2 regions of the Paenibacillus sp. JCM 18996 genome follow, and region 2 is predicted to be linked to the other one. Evidence: predicted binding sites of a transcription regulator. Region 2 holds the regulator's gene; the other holds the start of a gene.
The links. Region 2 encodes LexA, which represses DNA repair genes until DNA is damaged. Its sites were predicted from a motif close to CGAACATATGTTCG; they were not measured.

Region 1 (16,181 bases), 440 kb from region 2:
TTCCACGAAAGTTGGTTAATCACTACGAGTCAACTCCTTCAAAGTCGCTAGTAAAAGTTATAGTTAATAATATTCAAGAAAAAGAGATCATGCCGGTGAGGTGCCGGGCGAGTTCTGTCTGGTATGGACAAAAAAATTTCCAGCGCAGGCTGAAATCAATTGGAAACCGCCCTATATGCGGCCAGTAGATTCGCATGTTAAGAATAAATAAAAATTCTCTGCCTCATCAAAGAAATTTTATGCTTAACTATACTAAATTGCAAGCACTTTCCAAAAGATCGAAAGATAGTATTTCGAGATGAAATCCATGCCGGCATGAGATCATTGATCGTGTACCTATAGTCATTTTGTGAATATTTAGCAATCAACCCGGCAGCCGTTCGAGCAAAAATTTCCTCCAATTGAGATAAGCAAAACACCGCACCTGCTCTTCCTTGTAATGCTTCAGCAGTGCATTGATCAAATTTTCATACTCCCCTGCATTCTCTAGTCCACGCACATGATGATCCGTACCGTCAAAATCCGATCCGAAACCTACATTATACTCGCCTCCAAGGCCGCAAACGTGGTCAATATGCTTCAGCAGATCCGAGATAGAAGCACAGCCTTCCCGCTTGGCAAACTTTGGCACAAAGGTAATCCCGATCCTGCCTCCCGTGGCGACAATGGCCTTGATCTGGTCATCCCTTAAGTTTCTCGGGTGAGGGCACAGCTTATATGCGTTGGAGTGCGAGGCGATGAAAGGAACGTCGGTGCGCTCAACCAGTTCCCAAAATCCCGCTACGGAAATATGGGATACATCCATGATCATTCCCAGACGCTTGCACGTCTCGATCAATTTTCGTCCTTTTAGTGTAAATCCGCCGTTTCGGGGCTCCATAATCCCATCTGCGGCCCAGTTCGCGTAATTCCACGTAAATCCAACAGCTCTGACTCCTAGCTGGTACAGCGTTTCCAGGTGGCTGACCTGTCCGTTTAGCCCCTCTACTCCTTCTAAACTCAGTATAGCCCCAATTTGGTTATTTTTTTCAGTCTCTCTCAAATCTTTCGCTGTCCGGATTAAGATAAGTTCATTTGGGAGCGAGGCCGCAATTGTATGCAGAATATGTACGCTTTCCAGCACGTGGTTGATATTCGGATTCAGGATGGATTCAGGCAAATACACTGCAAAAAACTGAACAAGCGCGCTTATATTTTTCAAACGGCTAAAGGTTACATCCAGGTTCGATCGGTCATCAAGAAAATTACAACGTGGATTTGTCAGCATTCTGCTTAGCACATCGCAGTGGGCATCTATAATTTTCATCCTGTATTCCCCCTAAGACAGCATTGTAAGTTCGGTTCTTTTTCTATGCGTTGCTCGCGCTCCCGTAGAAGCACAACAAACCTGACTACCATTAAGGCAATCAGGTCAGTTTATGTGAAAGTCCCATATTACACTTCAGGTCTACCTGGGCTCAACAATGAGTTTAATGGCTGTCCGGTCTTCCCCGTCGATGACGATATCTGTAAAGGCTGGAATACAGATCAGATCAACTCCGCTGGGCGCTACGAATCCTCTTGCGATAGCTACCGCTTTAATTGCTTGATTGAGCGCACCGGCACCGATGGCCTGCAGTTCGGCAGCGCCGCGTTCACGCAGCACGCCGGCGAGTGCACCTGCGACGGAGTTTGGATTGGATTTTGCTGAAACTTTTAATACTTCCATGAAAAGTACCTCCTCAGGAATGATGGATGGATTCCAGTACCATAACTATTCTTGAATTCCTGGAATAATTCCTTTCGAGAGAAAACTTTCAGGCAAGCGTACCCAAACTATTCAAACATTAAATCGTCCTCAAACATTCGAATGAGCTGAATGCTGCGGGACAGTCCGGTTTGTTCATCCATATCAATCAACACGGCGTGGAAGTGCCAGCTCCCTTCATCGACCACAAACCTCGCCGGCAGCTGTGTCCGGAATTTTTGCAGCACTCCTGTCTTTTCCATACCGAGAATGCCGTTCTGAGGACCAACCATTCCCACGTCCGTTACATAAGCGGTCCCGGAAGGCAGAATCCTTTCATCATGGGTCTGTACATGGGTATGTGTTCCGACAACAGCGGATACTCTGCCGTCCAGATGCCAGCCCATAGCGATTTTTTCTGATGTGGCCTCCGCGTGAAAATCCACCAACACGCTTTTTCGCTTCTTATTCAACCCTTGCAGAATTGTATCCGCCGTCGCAAAAGGGCAATCAAGAGGTGGCAGGAACGTCCTGCCTTGCAGATTGACAATGACGAGTTCATGCTGGTTTACCGTGATGGTGGTAAACCCTCTGCCGGGCGTTCTTGCCGGAAAATTGGCCGGGCGAACCAATCGCTGCTCGTCCTCGATAAATTCAAAAATGCTTTTATTATCCCAGGTATGATTTCCCATCGTTATGCCATGCACACCGAGATCGAAAAACTCCTTAGCTATAGCCTGCGTTATGCCGCGGCCGCTTGCTGAATTCTCTCCGTTGACAATAACGATGTGAGGATTATACTTACTTTTTAACCTCGGAAGCACCGCTTTTAACGCTTTTCTTCCGACGGCGCCGACGATATCACCAATGAACAGAACCCTGATAACCATTCACCTTCCTGCTATTCCGTCAATATTCGCTATTCGCCCATTATAGTATTTCCTGAACCGAAAAGAAAAGTGGCCCCATCGAGCCACTTTTCTTCGTTTATCTCGAATGCATGGACAGGGGGCTGAGCAGCCTTATTCCAAGCTTCGGATTGATCTGATTATTTAGCATATTCAACTGCCCGGGTTTCCCGGATGACGGTAACCTTGATGTGTCCAGGATAATCCAGTTCGCCTTCGATTTTCTTTGTAATATCGCGCGCCAGGCGGAAAGCTTCGGTATCGTCTACCTTCTCAGGTTGAACCATGACGCGCACTTCGCGTCCCGCTTGGATGGCATAGGATTTCTCGACGCCTTCAAACGACTCCGAAATTTCCTCCAGCTTCTCCAGACGCTTGATATAAGTTTCCAAAGTTTCACGGCGGGCTCCCGGCCTTGCGGCGGATAATGCATCCGCTGCGCCGACCAGCATCGCAATAACGGATGTGGCTTCGCAATCCCCATGGTGTGAAGCGATACTGTTAATGACTACTGGGTGCTCTTTGTATTTCTTGGCGAGTTCCACGCCGATCTCAACGTGAGAACCTTCAACTTCATGGTCCAGTGCTTTACCGATGTCATGCAGAAGCCCGGCACGTTTCGCCAATGTCACGTCTTCTCCAAGCTCGCCTGCCATAAGTCCAGTCAAGTAAGCAACTTCCATCGAATGTTTCAGCACGTTCTGTCCATAGCTGGTTCTGAACTTCAGTCTTCCGAGGATTTTGATCAAATCCGGATGCAATGCATGGACACCGGTCTCGAATGTTGCCTGCTCACCGTATTCCCGGATTCGCTCGTCAACCTCTTTACGGGATTTCTCCACCATCTCTTCAATTCGAGCAGGATGAATTCTCCCGTCGGCCACCAGCTTTTCCAGAGAGGTTCTTGCAATCTCTCTCCGGATGGGGTCAAATCCCGACAGAATGACCGCTTCGGGCGTATCGTCAATGATCAGGTCAATTCCAGTCAGCGTCTCCAGTGCCCGGATATTGCGGCCTTCACGGCCGATGATCCGTCCCTTCATCTCTTCGTTCGGAAGAGTAACCACTGAAACCGTAGTTTCGGCTACATGATCCGCAGCGCACCTCTGGATAGCAAGCGTGATGATTTCTCTTGCTTTCTTATCAGCTTCTTCCTTCGCCTGCTGCTCGATTTCCTTAATCAGCTGGGCGGTCTCATGTCTGACTTCCTGCTCCACATTGGTCAGGATAATCTCTTTGGCGTCTTCCATAGTCAAAGCTGAGATTCTTTCCAGCTCAGTCACTTGAGCTTTGTAGAGCTCATCAATTTGCGATTGGGTTTCTTCAATTCGTTTCTCTTTGTTGGCGACCTGCTCTTCTTTTCTTTCAAGAGATTCTAATTTTTTATCCAGCGATTCCTCTTTTTGCAACAATCGTCTTTCTTGTCGTTGGGTTTCGTTCCGACGTTCACGAATGTCTTTTTCAGCTTCTGCACGAAGTTTGTGCACTTCGTCTTTCGCTTCCAGGACCGTTTCCCTCTTCAGCGCTTCCGCCTCTTTCTTGGCTGCTTCCAAGATTTGTTCGGCAGCTTTCTCGGCACTGGAAATTTTCGCTTCGGCAAGAGATTTGCGGATAAAATAACCAATCCCTAAGCATAGAACACCAACAACGAGAGCGATCAAGTAGATCATCTTGTTCACCTCCTCGTTGATTCCTCCAAGGGGTTAGCTTGGGATAATTCGGTTTTTTAATCCGTGGAATTATAACTTTTCATAAATCAAGTAAAGTAAAAATTGGCGATTTTACTTCGTGAATTCCATGCCAGTGGGGTGTAACAAAGAATTCACATAAAGATATTATACATCCACATTTTATCTTTTGTCGAAGAAGCTTGTCAAGCATTGCTCTTTAATGGAAAACCGCATAAGTGTATTTCGCTTTAGTGGAACTCCTCAAATTCATCGGCGCCTCCGGCGATCTCTCTTATGACCCGCTGCACTATTCCCACGGGATAACCCCGTCTCAGCAGGAAAGAAGCTGTTTTTCTCTTTCGCTGAACAAGCTCGCCGCTTGTCGACTCCCACTTCATGGAGCCTAAATGAAAAGCGTGCGGGTACTCATCTTCCTCCTTGATCTGCCCGACGGTCTCGAGAATGATATCCTTCCCCACACCTTTTTGCTCAAGTTCCTGACGTACCAGCCTGCGTCCTTTTTTTTGCTCATGTATCCTGTGTTCGCTCCACATTCTGGCAAAATCCGCATCATTCACATAGTTTTGCTCTTTCAAGCTGCGAATTACAATCTCAATGAGCTCGGGCTCGAAGCCCTTTTGCTTCAACCGCTCCCGTATCTCAAACCCCGTACGGGGCTTTCTTCCCAAGTACCGCAGAGCCTGGGCGTAAGCCTGCTGCTTCTCGTCTTCATGCAGCATCTCCTCCATCTGCTCCCGGTTTATCTCGGTACCTTTAAATATTCTATATTTGATCATTACATCTTCATGTATGGAAAAGGAGAAGCTGCCATCAATATAAACATTGTACCTGTGCTGGTTCTTCTTCTGTTTTTCGACCATGGTGACGACAGACGGGACCTCAGACACGGGAAAACCACCTCACTAACAACGAACGCACCTTTACAAGCTTAAAGGTGCGTTCTCAATATTACTCCAAGCCTAATGCCAATGCTTCATCTTCGTCTTCTTCGTCAGCAGTGAAGCCCGCGGGAACGCCTCCCGTCAAGTTGCTGACCTCTCTGATCTTCTTCTCGATCGTCTCGGATATTTGGCGGTTCTCTTTGAGGAACTGCTTCGCGTTCTCGCGTCCTTGCCCAAGCCGTTCGCCTTCGTATGAATACCAGGCACCGCTCTTATTAACGATATCCAACTCAGTGCCGATATCGATAATGCTTCCTTCGCGTGAAATCCCTTCGCCATACATTATGTCAATCTCGGCCTGCTTGAATGGCGGAGCCACCTTATTCTTCACAACCTTGATACGAGTGCGGTTTCCTACCATATCGTTGCCCTGCTTGATCGTTTCGACACGGCGCACGTCCAGGCGAATAGTGGAATAGAACTTCAAAGCTCTTCCGCCCGGCGTAGTCTCCGGATTGCCAAACATAACCCCGACCTTCTCCCGCAGCTGGTTAATGAAAATGGCGATCGTCTTCGACTTGTTGATTGCGCCTGACAGCTTGCGCAGCGCCTGGGACATCAGGCGTGCCTGTAAACCTACGTGCGAGTCTCCCATCTCGCCTTCGATTTCCGCTTTGGGCACCAGCGCCGCGACGGAGTCAATGACGATGATATCCACGGCTCCGCTTCGGACAAGGGCCTCGGCAATCTCCAACGCCTGTTCTCCGGTATCCGGTTGGGAAAGGAGCAGTTCATCTATGTTAATACCAAGTTTGCTCGCGTATAGTGGATCTAAAGCGTGTTCTGCGTCGATAAATGCCGCTTGTCCGCCAACGCGCTGCACTTCCGCAATCGCGTGCAAGGCTACTGTCGTCTTACCGGAAGATTCCGGCCCATATACTTCAATAATTCTCCCCCTTGGATATCCCCCGATTCCCAAAGCGATGTCCAGGGCAAGAGAGCCGCTCGGTATGGTCTCTACCTGCATGTGGGCGGATTCTCCCAGCTTCATGATGGAACCTTTACCGAATTGTTTCTCTATCTGGCGCAATGCCATTTCTAAAGCGGCGCGACGATCTGACAAAACACTCACTTCCTTTTATCAATGTTATAATACTATCATACCTTCTTTTACCTACATTTACAAGCATTTTATCGAACATATATTCGTAAAATTGCAGGTGCCAAGAAAACAAAAAAACCGCAACAAAGAAGGATTCTTCTTGTTACGGTGCTTCCGTTTACTTTTCCATTATACTCTAGACAAGGGCTCACTGCAAGAAAAAATAACCATCTGTCTGAGGCGTTGATATTTGCCTAGGACATCCTGCTTTCGCTCCCGAGCTTTTGCCCCGTCTTAGATTCGGCTCGCGTTAGCACACTCCCATCCCGCTCCAATGATTTAAAGCTGCTTCACCCTGCTCCAGAGCCGGTACAGCGCGTTCTTTGAAGCCCGCAGCTTGATCATTTCGCGGTTGCCCGACAACTGCAGCTTGTGCACCGTTGTATCCGCTCCGCGCTGGGCAACGCCAACATAAACCAGCCCGACCGGCTTGCCTTCGGATTCCGCAGGTCCGGCCACGCCGGTGATGGATACGGCCCAATCCGTATCCATCAGCTGAAGCAGCTGCTCGGCCAAACGAAGTGCCGTTTCCTCGCTCACCGCTCCGGCCGTGTCCAGCACGGATTGCGGCACATTCAGCAGACCCTGCTTCACTTGATTGGTATAGCATACCACCCCGCCCTTAAACACCTCCGAGCTGCCAGGCACCGTGGTGATCATGTCGCTTACCATGCCTCCCGTGCAGCTTTCGGCGGCAGCCAAAGTCATGCCTTTCTGCTTCATGAGGGCGACCAGAGCCGACTCCAAAGAGATATCCTGTTCCGCGTAAATATAGTCCCCAAGACGCTTCCTAATCTCGCTTTCCACGGATTCGATCTTGCGGAACGCTTCCTCCCTGCTCTTCGCTTTGGAGGACAGCCGGATAGTCACTTCGCCTTCCTTCGCATAAGGAGCGATCGTAGGATCCGTCTGGCCGTCGATCAAATCGATCAGCTGATGCTCAAGTAAGGACTCGCCAATTCCGGCGAATTTCAGCATCTTGGAATATAGCGGCGATGAATCGGGCATTTTGGAAAGAATCCAGGGCACAGCGTAATGCTCGAACATCGGCTTCATCTCTTTCGGCGGACCCGGCAGCACCACAAAGTGCGTCCCTTCATGGGTGAGCCCCATTCCGACCGCCATACCGGTGTCGTTGGGCAGAGTGTCTCCGCCTGCCAGCAGGTGCGCCTGCCGGATATTGCTTTCCACCATCTGTATTCCCCTGGCACGGAAAGTACCGGCGATCCTCTCTTCGGCAGTCCGATCCACAAGCAGCGGCCGGTCAAGAAGCTCCGACAGAGCATCCTTGGTCAGATCGTCCTGAGTGGGTCCCAGCCCCCCGGTGCAAAGGACAAGATCAGCCCGTCCGGCTGCCAGACTGAAAGCTTCTTTTAATCTTGCAGCGTTATCCCCCACGACGGTCTGGAAATAAACGTCAATTCCCATGTCAGCACACTGCTGAGATAAGTACTGAGCGTTTGAATTCAGAATCTGCCCGAGCAGCAGCTCGGTTCCAATGGCGATGATTTCCGCTTTCAATGCCGCAACCTCCCCGTATCATCCAAAATACCGTGCGAATAATCGTCAGGTTTGCTGGTTCAACAGCTGCTTCGATTTAATAAAATAATCGATACCGGAATAAATGGTAATAATTGCCGCGATCCAGCTTGCGAACAGATCGAAGCGGAATCCGATAAAAACAAAAGGAAAGTTGTTGATCAAATGCGCGATAATCGCGGTAATCTGGGCTGCCGTCTTCCACTTGCCCCATTGGCTTGCCGCTATGACCACGCCTTCGGTCACGGCAATCTGCCGCAGCCCGGTGACCGCAAATTCGCGGCTGATTATGACAATGGCGATCCAGGCATCCAGTTTCCCCATCTCCACAAGAGAGATCAGCACAGCGGAAACCAGCAGCTTATCCGCGAGCGGGTCAAGCAGCTTTCCCAGATTGGTAACAAGCTTCTGCTTTCGGGCAATATATCCATCCAGACTGTCGGTGCTGGCGGCAATAATGAAAATGATCGCTGCGATAATCTGGTTGTAGGTAATAACGAAATCATGGAAATGGATTACTGGAGTTTTCAGCTTTACCAGCAGAAAGAACATGATGATAGGGACCAGAAAGATCCTCGCTACGGTAATCCGGTTGGCCAAATTCATGAAACAGCCTCCCCGGAAAGATCAAACTCAAACGAATGCGTCACCCGCACTCTCGCGATTTCGCCGATTCCGGAATTGCATTTGGAAACAAACACTTCGCCGTCGATTTCAGGGGCGTCATATTGCGAACGTCCAACATATACATCGTTGCGGCCGTCATAGCGCTCGATCAGAACATCGATTTCCTGGCCGACCCGCAGCCCGTTGCGCTTGCCCGCGATTTCTCTTTGCAGCTCCATCAGCTTGCTGACGCGGTACTCTTTTACATCATCCGGAACCTGGTCGGGCAAGCGGGAAGCAGGCGTATCCTGTTCTTTGGAATAGGCAAACACGCCCAAACGGTCAAACTGGACATCTTTAATGAACTGTTCCAGATTAGCAAAATCCTGCTCGGTTTCCCCGGGGAATCCTACGATAAGGGAAGTTCTGAGAGAAACGCCAGGTATTCTTGCGCGAATTTTCTCTATGAGCCCGCGCGAATCTCTTTGTCTGCCGGGTCTTCTCATCCGCTTAAGGATGGAATCCTCGCTGTGCTGCAAAGGCATGTCGATATATTTGCATATCTTCGGATTACTGGCGATAGTATCGATCAACTCTTCCGTAAAAAATCCCGGATAAGCGTAGTGCAGCCGAACCCATTCGACTCCCGCCACTTCGCTCACTCTGTTCATCAGCTCCGGGAGCTTGAAGCCGTCATACAGATCAGTCCCATAGTTGGTGGAGTCCTGGGCGATAAGGGAAATCTCTTTCACGCCTTGGGAAGCGAGCAGCTCCACTTCATCAAGAATAGACTCCATGCTGCGGCTCCGGAAGCTTCCCCTCATGATGGGAATGGAACAAAAGGTGCAGGCGTTGTCGCAGCCTTCGGCGATCTTAACGTAAGCCGTGTAACGTGGAGTAGCCACCTTCCGTGGAAGCTTCGCTTCATAATTAAACACCGGGTTGCCCACCAGCATCGGTTTTTTCCCGGCCAAGGCTTTATCGATAATATCGTTTATCTTGTCAAAATCACCCGTGCCCACGATCCCGTCTATCTCGGGCATTTCCTGCATCAATTCCTGCTTGTACCTTTGGGTCAGGCAGCCGGAGACGATCAAAGCCTTGAGGCTCGCCGTCTGCTTCAAATCCGCCATATCCAGAATCGTATTGACCGATTCCTCTTTGGCGGCGTCTATGAAACCGCACGTATTGACGATAATCACGGTGGCTTCTTCTTTGTCCTCGACCAAGGTGTAACCGCGTTCATTGACCAAACCGGACATAATTTCGGAGTCCACCAGGTTCTTCTCGCACCCCAATGTGACAACCTTCACTTTTTCTGTCATTTTTTAAATCCTCCATCATCGGCCCATTACAATTCTTATCCAGTATAAACTATGCCTCGCAGGGGTGTCAAAAACGTGAACACCTTTGCCGGCGCAGGCTGACAGGGCGTCGGATATCGCTTATCTAAGATTCAGGAACTGCAATTCCAGCGGAATATCCGCCTTTCTGAGCAAAGCTATCACTTGCTGGAGATCGTCTTTGCTTTTGCCGGACACCCTGATCTGGTCTCCTTGGATTTGGCTTTTTACCTTAAGTTTGGAATCCCGGATCAGATTATTGATCTTCTTGGCATTTTCCTGATCGATTCCCTGCTTTAGCTTGATTCTCTGCTTCACTGTGGACGACGCGGCCGGTTCAATCTTGCCAAGGTCCAAATTTTTGAGGGAAATGCCCCGTTTCGACATCTTGGAATAAAGAATATCCAGCACGTTCTGAAGCTTGAAGTCATCGTCGGAAACGACGACAAGCTCCTCCTTCTCCAATGCGATGCTGCTTTTGCTGCCCTTAAAGTCAAATCGTGTGGCAATTTCCTTCTCCGCCTGCTGAATGGCGTTGTTCAACTCCTGCATGTCCATTTTCGACGCGATATCAAAAGAATTCTCGGTACTCATCGTTCCGCTCCTCTCTAATGTCCTTAATATTCTGGATTATAACAGGCTTAAAACAAGAAAAAAAGCATCACTGCCGAAGCTGATGCCTTCTTGCTTAAATTATGTCCGCACGCTGCACGGAAGTATCGCGGAAAATCTCCATAATCCCGAGCACAATGTGCGCCAGGCCGAAGCCGAAAATCCCATAGCCCCATGCGCCGGGAGTCAAGTACCAACCGATCAGGCTGACGATGACTCCCAGTCCGGTAACGATCCAACCAGCGGTCATACGCATTAACCTCGCTTTTCCGAAGAATAGTTCAGGTCATTCCTTAGTATAACCAGGGTAGGCGGAAATTATGCCTTGAGCTGATTACTGCAGATTTAACTGGAACCTTCTTGGATTTGGGCTTTCTCCCATATTCAACGGGGTTCCGTTCACGGTAATCTGCACAGCGTTCGCCTTACCCACATTAAGAAAAGCAGAACCTTCGACTTCCCAGGTTTTGTCCGGATCGCCCATCTTTACTGTGCCCTGCTCGATCGGCTTCCTGCCGTTCGCCACAGAATCCAATTGGAACCAGCAGGAGTCGCCGGTCACCTTCATTTGAATGGTCAGCTTGCCGGTGTTGGTAATCGTGTAAGTATAAGTTTCCCTTACATTGTCAGTCTGTTTCACTTCAGCTGCAGCCGCAGGAGCCGGTGCGGGAGCGGGAACGATAGGCTCTTCCTTCTTGGGTGCGCCGGCAGGCGGCGTTGGCGTCGTTGCCGCAGAAGGGGCTGGAGCAGGCGCCGGAGTCCCCGGCTTGGCCTCGCCCGGATCCTTCCTTGTCGTAATTTGATTGCCATCTTCAGGTAATACGCTGTTGCGAGGTTTAGAATATACGCTTACAAAGTAATAAACGATTCCGATAATCAAAACGACAAAAGCGATCATCAAGAAAGTGGAAGCCCATTTGCCGCCTCTTTCCGCCTTCTTGTTCGTGCTTCGGGAGCGCAGCATAACCTCAGCCGCTGCCGCCGTCGACTGCGGGGCCGGGTTTGGAATCACATTCTGATACATTTGCAGCACTTCATTCGGGTCTAATCCTACCGCCTCGGAATAGCTCTTGATAAACGCCCTCACGTAAAAATTGCCGGGAAGCACCTTGTAATCTCCCTCTTCAATGGCTTCCAGGTACCTTTTGCGTATTTTCGTCACTTCCTCCAAGGTTTCAATCGACATTCCTTTCTCCAGCCTAGCTTTTTTCAAATGGGCACCGAGATCAGACAAGACTGTTCACCACCAAATGAGTATTAGAAATCTTCATTCATATTTTTCAGAAAATGTTCGTAGGTTATCTCCTCATCGGGAGTATTGCGTAGCTCGACGATCATATTGAATGTATTGTAATCGTAGTGCGACTCGCGGACAAAAATGTCCGGATGCTCGATCACCTTCGTAGAAGGCATGGCCATGATCTCCTGAAGGAGGCTGTAATGCTTTTCATTCGACCGGAGTGTAGAAACGATGCCGTCTATGATGAAAATGTTGTTCGGGTTCATCTCATCCTCGGACAGCTGGCTGCGTACCGTTTGGCGGAGGAGAGTGGACGATACGAAAGTCCATCTTTTATTGGAGCATACGCTTCCCGCGATAATCGATTCGGTTTTGCCGACCCGAGGCATCCCTCTTACGCCTACCACCTGGTTACCTTCCCTTTTGAACACTTCGCCCATAAAATCCACTAAAATCCCTAACTCGTCGCGAGTAAAGCGGAACGTCTTCTTATCGTCGGAATCCCGTTCTATATATCTTCCATGCCGCACTGCTAGAATATCCACCAGCTTTGGCGGCCTTAAAGCCGTAACAGTAATATTATCCACTTTTTTGAGCATTCTACCCATTAAATCAATAATCTCATCGTCATGGGTCTGCAGAAGCATGCCGCGCTTACGGTCCTCCACCCCGTTGATCGATACGATGTTAATGTCCAGCATACCCATAAGGGAAGCGACATCACCCAACAGGCCTGGCCGGTTTTTGTGAATTTTGTACTCCATGTACCATTGCTTCTTTTCCAACCTGACACCTCTTCTTCTACTCGGTTCGGGTAACTAAGAATCTTTTTCTACAAAATTCGCCATAATCCTTTTTTTATTTAAAAAGATACTCTTCAGGTGTATAAGGCTCCGTTCCCGAGTGCCACTTGCTCTCCCGGATAATCTTCGGAACTCCCTGCAAAACCCTGGCCCACTGGACTTCGCCGGCGGGCACGACAGACATATCCACCACAGGAATCCTGAGAGAATTGATTTTTTGGCGGGACGCGGCATCGAGGGAAGAATAAATGACGATCCAGTTGCTGTGATGCGCTCTGGCATTGAGGGTCAGCTGGTTGAACCAATCCGGGCTCAGATCTGTCTTCACGGTATGGTCCTCTTCTTCGGAAGGGGACCATTGGACAGGCACCGGCATGGAGGAAGCGGTCACCCATTCGATCTGCTGATTCCCCTCCAGCTGCGTTCTTACCCACTGCTGCCGGCTGTCGGAGACGGCTTTCGCATCCAGGCTTCTGGACATCACATTCGCCTTGCCCGCGGGCAGCGCTGGCTCATTTCCGTTCTGCAGCACAATCCATTTGGCCTGTTTCAATTTATCGGCTTCCGCGAGAGCGCCCGCTGTCAGGCTCTTTCCTGCGGTCACAATATAATCATAGGTCCGGGCTTCGATTTTCTGCTCCAAATCCGGTTCGAAACCATTTATATCCCTAACCCATTCGTATGTAATCTGAAACCCGTTCCATCCGCTCAAACCGGATTGAATGGCAATTTTCTGTTGGTCAGACAGATCAGGCCCTGTTATGACGAGTGCGGAAAATTTGTTATGCAGAAGCTCCGGCTGAATTTCCGGAAGCTTATTACCGCAGGCGGAAAGAGCCAGGACGGCCGCGAGCCCCAGAATGCCCTGCAGCAAGCGTGTATGTTTCATGTGTGCTTCTCCTCTTGGTGAGTAATCAACTTACAGTATACCACGATCTTTCAGAAAATCTATATGTCGGTTTTACTGGAAGTGAGAAATCCTCCAAAACTGAAGATAACCTTCGGAGCATATACCGACTACTTTTGGGTGCGCCGCTGTATTCACAAAAAAAGGGCCTTCCTGCGGCAGAAGATCTGCTTGGAGGAAGCCCTTTCCGTGTTAGGCGTTGTTTTTGGCCAGTTTTACCATAATGCCTGCCAGCGCTTTTCTTTGCTGCTCGTCGCTGACGTCCCAAAGTTCTTTCAGAACACGCTCTTCCCTGTTCTCCGGATCGATTTTGTCTGCCAGATAATCGCCGATTTCAAAGGCGAGCTTAGAGATCGTCCCGTCGTTCATTCCGACAGCTTCCGCTTTTCTCACTCTCTCGCCGAGGAAATCTTTCCATTTATCATACGAACTAAGCACAGTGGACATGTGGTGAGCCTCCTTTGATTGCTTGAATTGTACTCCGAACAATAGTACTTTCTGCAAAAAGGGGCCGGATTATAACTGGAATCCGCTGCCTGTGACTTAAGTCAGCCACCCTCCGTTAGGAGAAATCACCTGGCCCGTGATATACCCTGATTCAGGCAGAGAAAGAAAGTAAACGACGGAGGCTATTTCGTCCGGTTCCGCGAACCGGCCTGCGGGAATCTCCTGCCTTATGGCGTCTTTCTCCCGCTCGTCGAAACCGGACATCATGCGAGTTTCCACAGGACCGGGGGCTACAGCGTTCACGGTAACACCCGAAGGCGCCAGCTCTTTGGCCAGCGCTTTCGTAAACGCGTTGATCCCGCCCTTGGCGGTGGAATATGCGACTTCGCAGGAGGCGCCCGTGATTCCCCAGATGGAGGATACGTTGATGATCCTGCCGTATTTACGCTTCACCATTTTTTCCATGAATATTTGGCTGCACAGAAATGTGCCCTTCAGGTTCACGTTCATAATATAGTCCCAATCTTCTTCGGAAACGTCTGAAAGCAGGCTGTAGTGGCTGACGCCCGCGTTGTTGACCACGATATCCGGGAGCATTTGATGGGCTTCCAGCTTTTCTTTCATCCGCAGGATCTGTTCTTTGGACCGCAGGTCGGCGGTGACCGTCATGACATTCGAGCCCAGCTGCAAACACCTGCGGGCGACCTCATTAGCCGATTCGTGCGAATTCAAGTAATGGAGAATGATATTCATGCCCACCGAGGCAAACCGCTCCGCTATCGCTGCGCCTATGCCGCGGCTGGCCCCGGTGATAAGTACGGTCTGGGACGTGAACTGCTTGTCGCCGTTCATTTTGCTTCACTTTTCACAATGGACACCGCGGACTGTTCCCAATCAAAATGCTCCCTGAAGCGCCGGTTTACTTGCTCCAAAGACAAGCTTTCATACACAGGAAGAATATCGAAAAAATCGATGCCCTTAAACTGGTAGTTGGTAAATTGATTGGCTATGGCCTCCGGAGAATTCAGCATTCTGAGGAAACCTCCGATCTTTTTCTTGCGGGTCCGCTTAAAATCTTCATCTTGAAAGCCTTGCTGCGCTATTCTCGCGGTTTCTTCCTTAACCCTGGCCAGCAGAGCCTCCGGATCCGGCGTGTCGCCGCCGATAATAGAGAAAGAATAACCTTCATTGCTATTGTACTCGGAACCGAAGTTATCGAAAATAAGCTTCTCGTCATACAGCTTCTGGTAGATCTCCGAGCTTTGGCCGAACAGCAGGTCGAGCACCAACTTCGTGCACAGCTCTTTCTCCAGCAAAGCTCGGCCCTTCTCGTCGGAGGTTTTCTCCTTAAAGCCAAACAAGCATTTCGGCAGGGACACAGGGAGCGAGATCCGTCTTACTTTCTGATCGACTGCGGCAGGCTCCTCAGGAAAAATGCGGTCGATTTCCCCCTGCTTGTCAAACGATTTGGCAGCCTGATTTTTTTCCACAAGTTCAAAGATTCGCTCGGGATCGACCCCGCCCACAACGAACAAAGTCATATTGTTCGGATGGTAAAACGTATGGTAGCAGTCGTAGAGCAGCTCTTTCGTAATTTTGGATATGGACTCCACCGTGCCGGCAATATCGATATGAACCGGATGGTTTTTGAACATCGCCTCGATTAATCCGAAATAAACCCGCCAGTCCGGCTGGTCCTGGTACATTTTAATTTCCTGGCCGATGATCCCTTTTTCCTTCTCCACATTCTCATCGGTGAAATAAGGGTTCTGCACAAAATTAAGCAGGGTGGTCAAATTAGCCTCAATCTGTTCCGTAGCCGAAAAAAGGTATGCGGTCCGGTCAAAGCTAGTGAAGGCGTTGGCTGACGCTCCTTGTGCGGAAAATGTGGCAAAAACGTCGCCTGTCGGCTCCTCGAACATTTTGTGCTCCAAAAAATGGGCGATCCCGTCCGGAACCTGCAGCGGCTGTTGGCCTTCGACTTGAAAATGGTTATCGACGGAGCCGTAATTGGTCGAGAAGGTCGCGTAAGTTTTTTCAAAGCCGGCTTTAGGCAGCACGTATACTTTGAGCCCGTTGTCCAGCTCTTCGAAATACAGCGTTTCTTTCAAATTAGGATAAGGAATGGCTTGCATCGGCTATTCTCCTTTCCGGTCCCGAAGGAAATAGATCGTATCGAGCTTGGTCTTCCGGGCCGCTTTGGCGATATCGTCAGAAGTTGCCTGTTCCACGGCTTCGATCAGATCAGAGACCGGGCGCTCTCTGCCCGATAGTATGGAGTTGAAATCGTACGCTATGATCTCAAATGCGGAATCC
Region 2 (16,181 bases):
AGGCTATGGTTATAACGACAGAGGCCGGGAAGTACTCGACCTTGTGTATGCGGAAGTGTTCGGCGCAGAAGCGGCTTTGGTCAGGCCGCACTTTGTATCGGGCACGCATACGATAGGTACGGCGCTGTTCGGGTTGCTTAGGCCGGGAGACGGGCTGCTGTACATAACGGGCAAACCGTATGATACGCTGCATAAAGTGATCGGGAAGCCGGGAGACGGTACTGGTTCGCTCCAGGATTGGGGAATCGCCTACGACGAGGCGGCACTGCTGCCGGACGGCAAGCCGGATTGGGAAGGCATCCGCGCCAAGCTGACGCCGCGCACCAAGGTGGTTGGCATTCAGCGCTCGCGGGGGTATGACTGGAGGCCTTCCTTTACGGTGCGGGAAATAGGCGAAATGGCCGCTTTTGTCAAAAGCCTCAGTCCGGACGTGGTGGTGTTCGTTGACAACTGCTACGGAGAATTCACTGAAACGATGGAGCCCACCGAAGCAGGGGTCGATCTCATCGCCGGATCGCTGATTAAAAATCCTGGCGGAGGCTTGGCAGCCACGGGAGGTTATATCGCCGGCAAGCGAGATGCTGTGGAGCTGGCGTCTTACCGGCTGACCGCGCCGGGCATCGGCGGGGAAGTAGGCGCGATGCTGGGAACGGCAAGATCGATCTACCAGGGGTTGTTCCTCGCTCCGCATTTGGTCGGACAGGCGGTGAAAGGGTCTGTTTTTGCAGCCGCCATGTTCGAGCAGCTGGGCTTTACGACCCGCCCGCATTGGAACGGCGAAAGGACTGATTTGATACAAGCTGTCCAATTTACCTGTGCGGAGCATTTGATCGCTTTTGTGCAAGGAATCCAGCAGGCGGCCGCGGTCGATTCGCATGTCGTGCCTGAGCCATGGGACATGCCAGGATATGAGCATCCGGTGATCATGGCTGCGGGAACGTTCATTCAGGGAGGCAGCCTGGAGCTGTCCGCCGACGCCCCGATTCGGGAGCCTTATATCGCATACATGCAGGGAGGTCTAACTTACTCCCACTGTAAGCTCGGTGTTTTATCGGCCATTCAGAATATGATAAACAACCAATTACTGTAATCAAACCTTACACAGATTGACACTTTTATGTCGTTCCGGATACAATAGAGAGTAGATTGACATTGTACAGGAGTGATGGTCATGACTGATGAGATCAGGCGCAATATGGCATTGTTTCCAATCGGCATCGTAATGAAGCTTACAGACTTGACGGCAAGGCAGATCCGCTATTATGAGCAGCATGAGCTGGTCATTCCGGCAAGAACGTCCGGCAACCAGCGGCTGTATTCGTTCAACGACGTCCAGAGATTGCTTGAAATCAAGGATTTGATCGAAAAAGGGGTCAATATCGCCGGGATTAAACAGGTTCTTCTGCCGGTGTCCAAAGATTCCGAGGACGCAACGATCATAACGGAGCAAACCGAAGTCAAGCGTAAGGAATTGTCCGAAACCCAGCTGCACAAGATGTTGAAACAGCAGCTGATGGGAGACAGGCGCCCGGGTCAGGTATCGATTATCCAGGGAGAGCTCAGCCGATTTTTTAAGCGTTAAAATTTCGGTCAAGTCTGTTATGATTAGGTAATGGTATCTTGCTTATTTAGGCGATTGTTATTTTCTAATAGTGCTAGGAGGAGAAGCTAATGGGTTACACAAAAGAAGACATTCTCAAGGCCGCCAAAGAACAGAACGTGAGGTTTATCCGGCTGCAGTTCACGGATTTGCTGGGTACGATCAAGAACGTGGAAATTCCGCTCAGCCAGCTGGAGAAAGCTCTGGACAACAAGATGATGTTCGACGGTTCATCCATCGAGGGGTATGTCCGCATCGAAGAGTCGGATATGTACTTGTATCCCGATTTGGACAGCTGGGTCGTGTTCCCTTGGGTGACGGAAGACCGTGTGGCAAGACTTATCTGCGACATTTACCTTCCGGACGGCCGCCCGTTTCCAGGTGACCCGCGCGGTATTCTGAAGCGTGCGCTTAAGGAAGCTGAGGATATGGGCTATACGGCTATGAATGTGGGTCCGGAGCCGGAATTTTTCTTGTTCAAAACAGACGAGAAAGGCAATCCTACCACGGAATTGAACGACCAAGGCGGATATTTCGACCTGGCGCCGACGGATCTGGGCGAAAACTGCCGCCGAGAGATTGTGCTGACTCTGGAGGAAATGGGCTTTGAGATCGAAGCCTCCCACCATGAGGTGGCACCGGGCCAGCATGAGATCGATTTTAAATACGCAGACGCCGTTAAGGCGGCTGACCAGATTCAAACCTTCAAGCTCGTTGTAAAGACGATTGCAAGGCAGCACGGGCTGCACGCTTCCTTTATGCCAAAACCGCTGTACGGAGTGAACGGGTCAGGCATGCACTGCCATCAGTCCTTGTTCATTGACGGTGAGAACGCGTTTTACGACGAGAAAGACAAGCTCGGCTTAAGCACAACGGCAAGACAGTATATGGCGGGAATTCTGAAGCACGCTAGAGCGTTTGCGGCAGTGACCAACCCAACGGTTAATTCGTATAAGCGACTGGTGCCAGGTTACGAGGCTCCTTGTTATGTGGCGTGGTCGGCGAGCAACCGCAGTCCGATGATCCGTATTCCGGCCTCCCGCGGATTGAGCACACGTATCGAAGTGCGTAATCCGGATCCCGCCGCAAACCCTTATCTGGCACTTGCCGTTATGCTGAGGGCCGGATTGGACGGCATTCAGCATAAAATGCAGCTGCCTGCTCCAACGGACCGCAATATCTACGTCATGACGGACGACGAGCGGGAAGATCAAGGTATTCCAAGCCTGCCGCTTGACCTGAAGGTTGCGCTTGATGAATTGATCCGCGACGAGGTCATCTGCGATGCACTGGGCGAGCATGCTCTCACGCATTTGTATGAATTGAAGGAAATCGAATGGGATATGTATCGCACCCAGGTCCATCAATGGGAACGAGATCAATACATGAGCTTGTACTAAAATAGAGGGCAAGAAGCCTGTCAGCCGATTCCGGTTGGCGGGCTTTTTTAAAGACTCTCATGCTGCTTAGGCAGCACTAATGAAAATAGTGTCAAAAGTACTGCTAACACCGCGGCTATTTCTTACTGACGGCTATAGGTTTAATTAGTCTATTTGAAGTGTAGCGCATTCAAAGGGCGAATGTGCCTATGTAAACAGTGCCGCCCCGGTTCAAATGCTGTTTTCGAGAGTATAGAGGATTTGTCTTATGAATATAAAGAGCCTGTCGGCAGCGAACGGAATTCTTGGTTAAAAGGAATCCGCCTGAGACAGGCTCTGATGATAGTTATGAAAATATAGACTGGCGGGAAGCTTGCGAGAATTAGTAAATGTCGCGGAATAATCCGATGACCTTGCCAAGAATGGTGATATTATGAAGCAGAATCGGTGCCATGGTGGAGTTCTCAGGCTGAAGCCGTATGTAATCCTTCTCTTTGTAGAATCTTTTGACGGTGGCTTCATCCTCTTCCGTCATGGCAACCACGATATCCCCATTGTTCGCGGTCTGCTGCTGCCTTACGATAACATAGTCGCCGTTGTGGATTCCGGCCTCGATCATACTGTCTCCGATAATGGAAAGCATGAACACGTTATAGTCGCCCACATAATGGCTTGGAAGCGGGAAATAATCCTCGATGTTCTCGGTAGCGGTAATGGGAACGCCAGCCGTAACTTTACCGATAAGCGGAACGCGGACAACCGACAGATCGAAATGAACATTGGCCTCCTCTTCGCCGAGGATTTCAATTGCTCTTGGCTTGGTGGCGTCTCTGCGGATAAGCCCTTTCTTCTCCAGCCTTTCCAAATGTCCGTGCACGGTGGAAGAAGAGGCCAGTCCGACAGCTTCCCCGATCTCTCTAACGGAAGGTGGATATCCTTTCTCCCTGACCTCGTTCTTGATAAATTCCAGTATTGCTTGCTGGCGGCTTGATATCCTGCTCAAATTCGATCACTCCATTTATGGTAATAATTACTTTGAAGTATAACACAGAACCGGAGTTCGTACAAACATAAGTTCGAGAAAAAAGGTTGACTCAAACACACGTTCGTGTTAAATTGATAACAGAACAAATGTTTGGGAGGTCATTACTATGGCAAATACATACGGTTATATGAGTTATAATCCTTCGGCTTCGTCAGCAGGCATACCGACTGTAGATAGAATTTTAGATGCCGGTCCCCACGGTTCTACTAATAAGAAGATGAAAGAAGACAGCACGAGATCCCGCGTGAATAAGGCAGACAGCAATAGAGTGTTCGTAAAAATATTCCGTTACCTTTTTATGCTCGCGATTTTATCCGCTGCTTTTGGGTTTGGGGCGCTTGTCCATGCGTATGCCGGCGGTTCCGCCAGCAGCAATATTTACGCATCGACGCTGAGCGCTGCGGATCACACAAAGCGCACTGAAGTAAGGCCGGGGGATACGTTGTGGAGCATAGCCAGAGCGAACGTTACGGACAGGCAGGATATCCGCGACTATATCTCCGAAATCAGGAAGTTGAACGGGTTGAAGAGCACCGTATTGAAAGAGGGCCAAACGCTTCTACTGCCGTGATCGTTGTCAAGCAGCATAGGTGCACATGTGAGTCTTGCGGTGGATAAGAATATCCGGAATACTGCGAATGAGTTGACCGATTTGAACACATGAAGGAAGGTTTAAATGAGGATTGCAACTGTATCAGAACTTCCGGAAATTGCAGATTTGAAATTGAAAATGTTTCAAGAGGTTGGGATGGAGCAGATTTTGATGGACGGATTCATTGACGAAGTCATCAATCGCTATGGCCAAATGTATGAATCGAGGACTGCATGCCACTTTGTTATCGAATCTCATGGACAAATTGTTGCTTGTGCAGGAGCTTTTATCAAGGACGATATGCCATATTGCTTTTATCGTGAACAAAAATATGCTTTTATCGGAGATGTGTATGTCTGTCCAGATCATAGGCGTAAAGGGTATGCACGCAACTTGACTCAAGCGGTTATAGATTGGTTTCGCAAACAGGAAATCAAGACGGTTCGGTTGCTTGCAAGCCATGATGCTCGAAGCCTCTATGAGAATATCGGATTCAAAAGAACTGATCAAATGAGTATGGATTTATGAGTGCTTGATTTTACCATGTTGGATGAACGTTGTCGTATGAACTATGTCGAGTGAAAGATGGACGATAGTCAATTGACCGCCTTTTCAGGAAGGCGGTTTGCTTTTGACCTAAAAATAAACAATAAGATTTAACAGCCCAAAGATAAGAAAATATAAATCCGAGGGCAGCGCGCTGTGCAGTGGGAGGAACTGCTGTAAATGGTGCGTTTACTGTGGTAACGTATCCGGAAACGGAACGATTGCAGCTAGACGTTTTTCGCAAGACATTCTTCTTATCATTTTAAATAATTGGGCTTGTTTAGTCCATCTTGACATGAACCCCTTACCATGGCAAAGTTATAAAGAAGTAAAGAACATAACGAATCACTTCGAGAGGAGACAAGCATGAAAGGTGACAGCAATATCCCTTATATAGATCGAATTAATGAGCTGGCCCGCAAAGCCAAGACAGTCGGATTGACCGAAGAAGAAATTGATGAAAGAAACGGGCTGCGCAAACGTTATATTGAAGCGATTAAGTCTTCCGTGAAGGATCAGCTGGAGAACATTGAATTCATTGAGGACGACCCGGAGAAGCCATAGCACGTTTGATTGTCTTGCAGTTGAAATAACACAGATGAATGAGGGGTTAACCGATGTCTCGCAAATGGGAGAGAATGGTTCGCAAAAATACAAAAAACGTGAACGCGAAAAGAAAAAAGCAGGGAACAGCGCTGATCAATGGGACGAGCGTTGAAGATCAGCTCACTTACCGGGGCCGAAGCTGGGTGCTGGCCCTATTTCTGTTGGCCATCGGCATATTAAGCTTGGCAATGTTCCCGCAGTTCTACGGAAAAGACCCGATGTACCTAGTAACGGCGGGCTTATATGTCGTACTCGCTTTCATTGTTTATTTCATGAGAAGGCCTTATTTGAGAATTGGAACCAGGCAGATTTCCTCCCGCAGGTTTGGCGGGGAAAGAACCATTCCTGCGGAGCAGATCAAGTCGATTCGGATGACCGGAAAGGAAGTCTCCTTTTCCTTCACTTCCAACAAAGCTCCTTGGATTTTCTCCCGCTTATTCCATCGGATTGACATAGATGCCATAACGCCATCCGTTAAAGAGTTCGCTGACCGCAACTCAATCCCGGTGGAGCAATAATCCATACAAAGAGGGGAACCGTATGACCATTAAGGCAATTTTGTTTGATTTGGACGACACGTTATTGTGGGACGAGCGCAGTGTGAACGAAGCTTTCCAAGCGACGTGCCAGGAAGCGGCAAGACGCGTCGGCGTTGATCCGGAGAAGCTGGAAGAGGCGGTAAGAGCCGAAGCGAGAGCGCTGTATGAGTCTTTTGAAACCTTTCCTTTCACCAAAATGATTGGGATTAACCCTTTTGAAGCTCTGTGGGCGCGGTTTAGCGAGGGAGAGAATGAAAATTTCCGCAAACTGCAGGAGCTGGCTCCTTCCTATAGAGTGGAATCGTGGACGAGAGGCTTGATGCGGCTGGGGATCGAAGACAGGGAGCTCGGCGCCGTTCTGGCGGACAAGTTTCCGGCGGAGCGCAGAGCCAGACCGATTGTGTATGAGGAAACTTTTGCGGTATTGGACGAGTTGAAGCGCGATTATCGTCTGCTGTTGCTGACCAACGGCTCTCCCGACTTGCAAAAAGAGAAGATCGCCGGCATACCGAAGCTTGCGTCATATTTTGACCATATTGTAATTTCGGGTGAATTCGGGGAAGGCAAGCCTGCCGTTTCCATCTTTCAGCACGCGCTAAAGCTTCTTGCTATAGAGCCGGATGAAGGAATCATGATCGGAGACAAGCTGACGACGGACATTCTCGGATCAAACAGCGCCGGAATGAGAAACATGTGGGTGAACCGCCACGCAGCAGCTAAGCCGGAGGAGTTTGAGGCCTCCTATACAATAACCAATCTGAGGGAAATCAGCGAATTGATCCGCGCAATTTCCTGAAAGAAAGACGCATTCGACTTAATCCTTCAGACAGCTGAACATCCTGCAACATAAAAAAACCTGTGCCTCACGCTTTCCGTGCGGTACAGGTTTTTTGGGATAATTTGAAGAACAAGTTTTTTAGGCATGATTTAAGTCACGGCATTTTTTAGGGATCATTTACTGTAATCAGGCCTTTTGGAAGGAAGCATCTTCGTACGGGTGGGCGATCCAGCCTTCGGTTTCAATAAACAGGCGGACGGCAACGATTTGGCGGTTCTCCATTAAAGTGAAGAAATGAGGCTTGGCTTCCGGTACGGAAATTACATCTCCCGCTTCAAGCTCTACATCGAAATAGCCGACATCGTCTGTCCCTTTAATAATAAAGATTCCTTTACCCGCGGTGATGGCGCGTACTTCGTCCTCCGTATGGGTATGCACCTGTTCGAATTTTTTCAACAGTTCATCAAGATTCGGAGTGGCGTCGGATAAGGCGATAACATCCCAAGTAAGGTAACCCCGGCGGCTTGCGAGGTCTTCGATTTCTTCCTTATAGGTGGAAAGAATCGCCGCCTTTTCCTCATCGGTCAGTACGAACTTCTCTTGCAGCTCTGCGGAAAGCTTGCCCGGATTCCAATGCTCGTACAGCACTTCCTGTTGATCCAGGAATGCTTTCACCTGCTCTTCTCCTTGGATTCTTTCATTAGTATTGCGAATCCGTATCTCAGCCATGGCTAATTCCCTCTTTCGAGTAGAGTTAAACAATCTAACGCTATTATATTCAAAATTCGCTCCACTGTCGATGCTTAGGAGCTGTCACTTTGGAGTTTTCATTCTTTTCACGGGACGGTCAATCTGTTACACTATTAGCTAAATATCAGGCACGAACAGAGCTTGACCAGATATAGAGAACGTTGAAGGAGAGAAGCGCAATGGCAAAACTGGCGTTACAAGAGCAGCTGCAGAAGAAAATTCTCATACTGGACGGCGCCATGGGCACCATGATTCAGCAGGAAAACCTGACGGAAGCGGATTTCGGCGGTGAAGAGCTGGATGGCTGCAACGAAATGCTGGTGCTTACCCGTCCGGATGTCATATCCAAAATACATGAGGCCTATTTTGCCGCAGGTTCTGATATCATTGAAACCAATACTTTCGGAGCGACAAGCATAGTATTGGCCGAATATGGCCTGCAGGATCGGGCCAGAGAGATTAATCTTGCGGCAGCCAGGCTTGCGGTAGAGGCAGCCGATAAATTCTCGACGCCGGAATGGCCGCGTTATGTAGCCGGAGCGTTGGGGCCGACTACAAAGACATTGTCCGTCACCGGCGGGGTTACTTTTGACGAGCTCGCGGACAGCTACTATGAACAGACGGCTGCTCTTATCGAGGCCGGAGTGGATGCTATTCTGCTTGAAACCTCCCAGGATACCCTGAATGTCAAGGCAGGCTCGATTGGAGTGCGCAAAGCTTTTGAAGCTGCGGGAAAGACGCTGCCGGTTATGATCTCCGGTACGATCGAGCCGATGGGCACAACGCTGGCCGGACAGAATATCGAGTCCTTTTACATCTCGCTGGAGCATTTGAACCCGATATCGATCGGTTTGAACTGCGCTACAGGCCCTGAATTTATGCGCGACCACATCCGCACTCTGTCGGATATTGCCGGCACTGCTGTCAGCTGCTATCCAAACGCGGGCTTGCCGGATGAGAACGGCCATTATCACGAGTCGCCCGAATCGCTGGCCAAGAAGCTGGCAGGATTTGCCGAGCAGGGTTGGCTTAACATCGCCGGCGGCTGCTGCGGAACGACACCGGACCATATCCGTACGCTGGCCGAAACGTTAAAAGAATATAAACCGCGGCCTCAAACGGGATCCCATCCTACAGCAGTGTCAGGCATTGAGACGGTGTACATCGAGCCTGAAAACAGGCCGTACATGGTGGGGGAAAGAACGAATGTTCTGGGTTCCCGCAAATTCAAACGGCTTGTCGCTGAAGGAAAATATGAGGAAGCGTCCGAAATTGCCCGTGCCCAGGTAAAAGGAGGAGCACAGGTAGTCGACATTTGTCTTCAGGACCCGGACAGGGACGAAGCGGCGGATATGAAGCTTTTTCTCGAGTTGGTGGTGAAAAAGGTGAAAGTACCGCTGATGATCGATTCCACGGACGAAAAAGTCATCGAGCTTGGCTTAAAATACTCGCAGGGCCGGGCCATAGTTAACTCTATCAACCTGGAGGACGGTGAAGAGAAATTCGTAAAAGTGGTTCCCCTTCTTCACAAATACGGAGCCTCGGTTGTCGTCGGCACGATTGATGAGAGGGGCCAGGCCATCACGCGGCAGGATAAACTGGAAGTAGCCAAGCGGTCGCACGACCTGTTGGTGAACAAGTACGGACTCAAATCGTCCGCGATCATTTTTGACCCTCTCGTATTTCCTGTAGGGACAGGGGATCAGCAGTATATCGGATCTGCGGAGGAAACGATCGAAGGAATCCGTCTGATCAAAGAAGCGCTGCCGGAATGCCAGACGATCCTGGGCTTAAGCAACGTTTCTTTCGGGCTTCCGCCTGCCGGAAGGGAAGTGCTGAACGCCGTGTACTTGTATCACTGCACCAAAGCGGGGCTGGACTATGCGATCGTCAATACGGAAACCCTCGAGAGGTACGCTTCGATCCCTGAGGAAGAAAGAACGCTGGCGGAAAAATTGATCTATGAAACCAATGACGATACTTTGGCCGGGTTTGTCGCCCATTTCCGCACCAAAAAGGTGGAGAAAACCGAGAAAGTATCCAACCTCACATTAGAGGAGAGGCTTGCTGCCTATGTCGTGGAAGGAACAAAGGAAGGCCTCCTGCCCGACCTGGACGAAGCTTTAAAGAAGTATTCTCCGCTTGAGGTGATCAACGGCCCGCTGATGAAAGGGATGGAAGAGGTAGGCCGCCTGTTCAACAACAACGAGCTTATTGTCGCCGAGGTGCTGCAGAGCGCGGAGGTTATGAAAGCGTCGGTGGCTTATCTGGAGCCTTTTATGGAGAAGAACGAGAGTGCCGTCAAAGGAAAAATACTGCTGGCCACAGTCAAAGGCGACGTGCATGATATCGGTAAAAATCTGGTGGAGATTATCCTCTCCAACAACGGCTACCAGATCATCAACCTGGGAATCAAAGTGCCGCCCGAGCAGTTGATCGAAGCGTTCCGCAGAGAGAAGCCGGATGCGATAGGATTATCTGGCCTGCTCGTTAAATCTGCGCAGCAGATGGTTATCACGGCACAGGATTTGAAAACTGCGGGCATTGATGTGCCAATTATGGTTGGCGGCGCGGCATTGACACGGAAGTTTACCAAAACGAGAATCTCTCCCGAGTACGACGGTTTGGTTCTTTACGCCAAAGACGCCATGGACGGTCTGGATATCGCCAACCGGTTAACCGATCCGCAGCACCGCCTCAGGCTCGTACAAGAATTAAGGGAATTGAAGGAATCGGATGTCATGGAATCCGGGAAGAGAGAAGAACCTGCGCTGCCTGCGCTGACAAGGGTGAAAACCTCTCCTGTCGACCGGACGCTTCCGGTGCAAGTTCCCCCTGATCTACAGCGCCATGTGCTGAGGGACTATCCGATTTCGCATATCATACCTTACATTAATATGCAGACGCTGCTCGGCCATCACCTTGGGCTGAAGGGCAAGGTGGATCAGCTGCTGGCGGAAAACGATCAGAAGGCAATTTCGCTAAAAGAGACGGTGGACGGAGTCCTGTCGGAGGCGATGCGCGATGGAATCATCAAAGCTCAGGGAGTGTACCGTTTCTTCCCCGCCCAATCGAGCGGGGACCGGATCCTGGTGTACGATCCGGACGATCGGACGAAAGTGCTGCAAACTTTCGATTTCCCCCGCCAGAACACGGAGCCATACCTGTGCCTGGCAGATTATTTAAAATCCGTCGAAAGCGGAGTAATGGATTATATAGGCTTCTTCGTTGTCACGGCAGGCCATTCCATCCGCGAGCGTGCCGAGGCGTGGAGGGACAAGGGCGATTACTTGAGGTCCCACGTCCTGCAGGCCACCGCCTTGGAAACGGCCGAGGCCTTTGCCGAGCGTATCCATGAGATGATGCGCGATGTGTGGGGGTTCCCGGATCCTGCGGATATGACGATGAAGGAACGCTTCGGGGCCAAATACCGCGGCCAGCGTTTTTCGTTCGGCTATCCGGCATGCCCTAACCTGGACGACCAATTCCAGCTGTTCGGGCTGCTGAGGCCGCAGGATATCGGCGTGGAGCTGACCGAGGGCAGCATGATGGAACCGGAAGCTTCGGTGTCGGCCATTGTGTTCTCCCATCCGGAGGCGCGCTATTTCAACGTCGAGAAGGTATAGTTCCCGCCCGCGCTCATGAAAAAAACGCAGATGTTATCATTTCAGTTGTTTTAGAAACCGGAAAGCGGAGATGTTTTTCATCAGCAATTTTCGTGAAAGTTCCAGCGGAGGGCTGGCATAACGGTCGGAAGAGTGGAACGTCCGCCTTTGAAATTGAGTTCCCGCCATTGAATCTAATCAAGGAACTCAATTTCAACAGCGGCTGGAGGCCGTTATGCTTAGCTCGGAGCGATGTGGTTTCACGATTCTGTGCAATGAAGCCATCTGCGCTTTTTTCGCCGTTTGACATGTTATTCCAAATCCATTAGGATGAGAACATGCTTTCGTCTGAACGAATAAGGCATGATTCCGATCATGATTTGGATATAAAGGAGCAATCGGTTATGGAACTGTATTTTCTGGGAACCGGAGCGGGAATGCCGACCCGCAAACGCAACGTCACCTCCATAGCGCTGGATTTGTCCGCCGAACGGGGAAGCCTGTGGCTGTTTGACTGCGGGGAAGGCACCCAGCACCAAATTTTGGGTTCGCCCCTCAAATTAAGCAAACTGGAAAAGATATTTATTTCCCATCTCCATGGAGACCATATTTTCGGACTGCCCGGGCTGCTTTCCAGCCGGTCTTACCAGGGAGGGGACACCCCTTTGACCTTGTATGGTCCGCAGGGGATCCGCAGCTTTATTGATACGGCGATGTCCGTCTCCGAGTCTCACTTAAGCTACACGGTGAATGTAATTGAATATGAGTCGGAGGGTACACTTTTTGCGGACAAGGATATCCGGGTGGAAATTGCCAGGCTCGAGCACCGTGTGGAGAGCTGGGGATTCCGCATTACGGAAAGCGGCGAACCCGGAGCTCTGCAGCATGAGAAGCTGCGCGAGCTGGGAATTCGTCCCGGCCCGATCTATGGCAAGCTTAAGCAGGGAGAGCCCGTACAGCTGGCTGACGGCAGAACTCTGCTCGGAAACGACTATGTAGGTCCGGAAATACCCGGCAGGATCATTGCGATTCTGGGGGACACGAACAAATGTGAAGGCGCTCTCCGGCTGGCGAGGAATGCCGATGTGCTGGTGCATGAAGCGACTTTCGCGCAGGATCTGCAGGAGATGGCGGTGAAATACGGCCATTCCACTTCAATTGACGCCGCAAGCACAGCCGAAGCAGCGGAGGTGGGAGCATTGATTATGACGCATCTCAGTTCCCGTTATCAGGAGGAAGGTACCGCGCTGCTGCTTCAAGAAGCGGAAGCGATCCATAAGCCCGCTTTTATCGCTGAGGATTTTTGGAGGTACACGATTCCCCGCAAAAAATCCGAGGAACGATAAGGAGTGTGGAGTATGGCTCATTTTACGTTAATGCCGAGGCGGCCTTATGATTTCCAGCGAATGCTGGACAGATTATCCGGAGTCAACCATGAAATGTACCGTTATGAGCCCTGCTGCCTGAAGAGGACAATCAGAGTCGGCGGTAAGGTCTGTTGGGTGTCCGTGAAGTCTACGGGTACGGTGGACCGGCCCGAACTTGAGGTCGAGGTGAGAAGCCGGGAAGCGGCCCCTGATGCTGACGCGGTAAAAAGGCATCTGTCGGCTATGCTTTCGATCGATGTGGATTTGGGCGAGTTTCACAAGCATATGGAGGGCATCCCGGGGATGGAGCGGCTCGCCAAAAAGTTCAACGGACTGCATATTATCAGGGAGTCGGATTTATTCGAATGTATGACCAAGACGATCGTCGGACAGCAGTTGAACCTGGCTTTTGCGGCGACATTAAACAAGAGACTGATCGAGCTGCTGTCTCCTCCTTTTGAGACGGAAGGGCAGCTTTATCCCGTGTTTCCCTCCGCCGAACAGGTGGCGCTCTGCTCCTACGAACAACTAAGAGAGCTGCAGTTCAGCCAGCGAAAAGCGGAATACACCATTGACTTTGCCAGGGAAGTGGTGAGCGGGAAAATAGATCTGCCTGCTATGGAGAGCATGGAAGACGGGGAAATTATGGAGCTGCTCATCAAGCAAAGAGGAATCGGCAGATGGACGGCGGAATGCTTTCTGTTGTTCGGATTGGGAAGAACTGACCTGCTCCCTGCCGCGGATATCGGACTGCGCAACGCTCTCAGGCGCTGGTACGGACTGGAAGACCAGCCGTCGGAAGCGCAAGTGCGGGAGATGGGAAGAAAATGGAGTCCATGGAGCTCGTACGTTACCTTTTATCTGTGGGAATCTTTGAATTTGAAGACATAAAAAATTCACCATAAATTAATAGAAATTGGAAATGGTTTACATTGACCTCTTGTTAGTCCAATGATTAAATGAGATTAGCATATGTTTCCTGCAATACGTTGGAGCTGTGAATGGCTATCCGTAATATGGGCGCTTGGGTAGCCGGGAGCAAGTAGCGCAACCGGCCATTCGTTTATTTGAAATGGTCATTTTTGTATTTCTGTGATATAAGAGGGATGAAGATGGCTCCGCGCAAACGAATAGGAGATTTATTAGTCGAATCCGGACTAATTTCGGAAGATCAATTGGGAAACGCGTTAAAAGAACAGCGGGAGCTCAAGATGAAACTGGGTGACGTTCTCCTCACCCGCAATTACATAACCGAACAGCAGCTTATCGAAGTATTGGAATTTCAGTTGGGCATTCCCCATGTTCAACTGTACAGGCAGAAAATCGACAACAAAGTCATTTCCATTATTCCCCAGCGGTTGGCAGAGCAGCATCAAGTACTCCCGCTCAAGACAGAGGGAAACAAATTGATCTTGGCTATGGCGGATCCTCTGGATTATTTTGCCATAGATGAATTGAGGATGGCTACCGGTCTTCGCATCGAACCGGCTATTGCTTCCAAGGACGAGCTGACCCGGGCAATCAAACGGTACTACGGACTGCAGGAAACGGTGGATCAGATTATGCAGAATCTGCAGCCGGGCCCGATGGATGAGTCCAATGCCGCGCCAAACGATGAAGACTCGCCTGTAGTGAAGACGGTAAATCAGATCATTATCCAGGCGATCGGACTGGGGGCAAGCGACATCCACATCGATCCTCAGGAAGACAGCCTGCGCATCCGGTACCGGGTAGACGGAATGATGAGGACGGAGCGGACGCTGCCGCCCCATATGCAGAGCGTTATCGTCGCCCGCATCAAAATTATGGCGAACTTGAATGTGGCTGAACGGAGGGTCCCGCAGGACGGACGCGTGGAAATGGATATCGAGTTCCGCAAGGTAGACATCCGGATCGCGACGCTCCCTACTATCCACGGGGAAAAAGTGGTGATGAGGATACTCGATCTGGGCAGCACTTTGACGGAAATCGAGAAGCTGGGGTTATCCGAGCCTAATCTTCAGCGGTTTCTGAAAGGCATCCATTCCCCTCATGGCGTTGTTTTGATAACCGGGCCTACAGGCAGCGGAAAGACAACGACACTGTATTCTGCGCTTTCCCGGTTAAATAAAGACGAGGTTAACATAATCACTGTAGAGGACCCGGTAGAGTACCAGCTGCAGGGAATCAATCAGGTACAGGTGAACCCGGTCACCGGATTGACATTTGCAAAAGGGCTGCGGGCGATATTGAGGCAGGATCCCAATATTGTCATGATCGGTGAAATCCGCGATTCGGAGACTGCGGAGATCGGCATAAGGGCTGCCATGACAGGCCATCTGGTGCTCAGCACGCTGCATACGAACAGCGCTGTCGGCTCCATCACGCGTCTCATTGATATGGGAATAGAGCCGTATCTCGTTTCCTCCGCAGTATCGTGCATTGTTGCTCAGCGGTTGGTCCGCAAGGTTTGCCCGGCCTGCGCAGCAGACTATAGTCCAAGCGAGCAGGAGGCCCGGCTTTTGGCATCCTCAGGTTTGGCTGTGGACCGCCTGAAAAAAGGGACAGGCTGCGGTGAGTGCGGAAGAAGCGGATACAGGGGCAGAGCGGCGATTCATGAGGTTCTGCTCGTGGACGATAAGATCCGTTCGATGATTCTTGATAGAGAACCTGACAGTGATTTCAGGGCTTACGCTTTGTCGAACGGGATGATACCGATGGTGCAGGACGGACTGGCTAAAGCAGCGGCGGGGATTACTACGATTGCGGAAGTATTCAGGGTCGCCATATCCGAAGAGAAAGAGAGTGAGCGGCATTGATTTCCGCATTAGACTGGATGAAGAAAGCTTTTGACCAGAAAGCGTCTGACATACACATCACCGCCGGATCTCCCGTAATGTTCCGAATCCATGGCAAGCTGACGCCGGCCGGAGAGGTGCCGATGTCGTCCGAGGATATGCTGGAGCTGGCCAGGCAGTTAACGACTGCCGAGCAGTATGACAGGTTTATGCAAAAAGGGGACCTTGACTTCTGCTACGCCATACCTGGGCATTCAAGATTTCGGGTAAGTGCGTTTCGGCAAAAAGGGTCCGTATCGCTCACCATTCGGCTGATTCCTGCGCAAATTCCTTCCATGAAGGCGCTGGGGCTCCCGCAGATGGCTGAAGAGTTTGCCAGAAAACCTCAAGGGCTTGTATTGGTCACAGGACCTACAGGCAGCGGTAAATCAACGACTTTGGCCGCCATATTGGACTATATCAATAGAACAAGAAGCGCACACATCATCACCTTGGAAGATCCTATAGAGTTTGTCCATTCCCATATGTTCTCAATCGTGAACCAGAGGGAAGTCGGAGAGGATACCGAGTCGTTCGCAACCGGCCTGCGCGGGGCGC

Region 1: recA (recombinase RecA) is a predicted target of LexA. The motif match lies at 6,402-6,415, and genes of this name have one in related genera.

The regions. Positions count from the first base shown of each region.
Region 1 covers NZ_AP043884.1:865,948-882,128, reverse strand. Annotated here, with positions in the region: gene ACZ5N7_RS04285 (2-oxoacid:acceptor oxidoreductase subunit alpha) at 1-23, opposite strand, end outside; gene ACZ5N7_RS04280 (dipeptidase) at 365-1,306, opposite strand; gene ACZ5N7_RS04275 (stage V sporulation protein S) at 1,448-1,708, opposite strand; gene ACZ5N7_RS04270 (TIGR00282 family metallophosphoesterase) at 1,816-2,610, opposite strand; gene rny (ribonuclease Y) at 2,775-4,304, opposite strand; gene ACZ5N7_RS04260 (RecX family transcriptional regulator) at 4,553-5,212, opposite strand; gene recA (recombinase RecA) at 5,274-6,329, opposite strand; gene ACZ5N7_RS04250 (competence/damage-inducible protein A) at 6,648-7,889, opposite strand; gene pgsA (CDP-diacylglycerol--glycerol-3-phosphate 3-phosphatidyltransferase) at 7,935-8,513, opposite strand; gene rimO (30S ribosomal protein S12 methylthiotransferase RimO) at 8,510-9,838, opposite strand; gene ACZ5N7_RS04235 (YajQ family cyclic di-GMP-binding protein) at 9,959-10,450, opposite strand; gene ACZ5N7_RS04230 (hypothetical protein) at 10,545-10,718, opposite strand; gene ACZ5N7_RS04225 (RodZ domain-containing protein) at 10,803-11,702, opposite strand; gene ACZ5N7_RS04220 (YmfK family protein) at 11,726-12,493, opposite strand; gene ACZ5N7_RS04215 (hypothetical protein) at 12,567-13,400, opposite strand; gene ACZ5N7_RS04210 (DUF3243 family protein) at 13,611-13,865, opposite strand; gene ymfI (elongation factor P 5-aminopentanone reductase) at 13,962-14,717, opposite strand; gene yfmH (EF-P 5-aminopentanol modification-associated protein YfmH) at 14,714-16,000, opposite strand; gene yfmF (EF-P 5-aminopentanol modification-associated protein YfmF) at 16,004-16,181, opposite strand, start outside.
Region 2 covers NZ_AP043884.1:1,305,015-1,321,195, reverse strand. Annotated here, with positions in the region: gene ACZ5N7_RS06490 (methionine gamma-lyase family protein) at 1-1,090, shown strand, start outside; gene ACZ5N7_RS06485 (MerR family transcriptional regulator) at 1,172-1,582, shown strand; gene glnA (type I glutamate--ammonia ligase) at 1,672-3,000, shown strand; gene lexA (transcriptional repressor LexA) at 3,362-3,982, opposite strand; gene ACZ5N7_RS06470 (LysM peptidoglycan-binding domain-containing protein) at 4,131-4,595, shown strand; gene ACZ5N7_RS06465 (GNAT family N-acetyltransferase) at 4,701-5,144, shown strand; gene ACZ5N7_RS06460 (DUF896 domain-containing protein) at 5,529-5,726, shown strand; gene ACZ5N7_RS06455 (hypothetical protein) at 5,780-6,286, shown strand; gene ACZ5N7_RS06450 (HAD family hydrolase) at 6,309-7,103, shown strand; gene ACZ5N7_RS06445 (1,2-dihydroxy-3-keto-5-methylthiopentene dioxygenase) at 7,272-7,814, opposite strand; gene metH (methionine synthase) at 8,015-11,461, shown strand; gene rnz (ribonuclease Z) at 11,845-12,786, shown strand; gene ACZ5N7_RS06430 (DNA-3-methyladenine glycosylase family protein) at 12,799-13,698, shown strand; cyclic di-GMP riboswitch class II at 13,791-13,873, shown strand; gene ACZ5N7_RS06425 (GspE/PulE family protein) at 13,920-15,605, shown strand; gene ACZ5N7_RS06420 (type IV pilus twitching motility protein PilT) at 15,623-16,181, shown strand, end outside.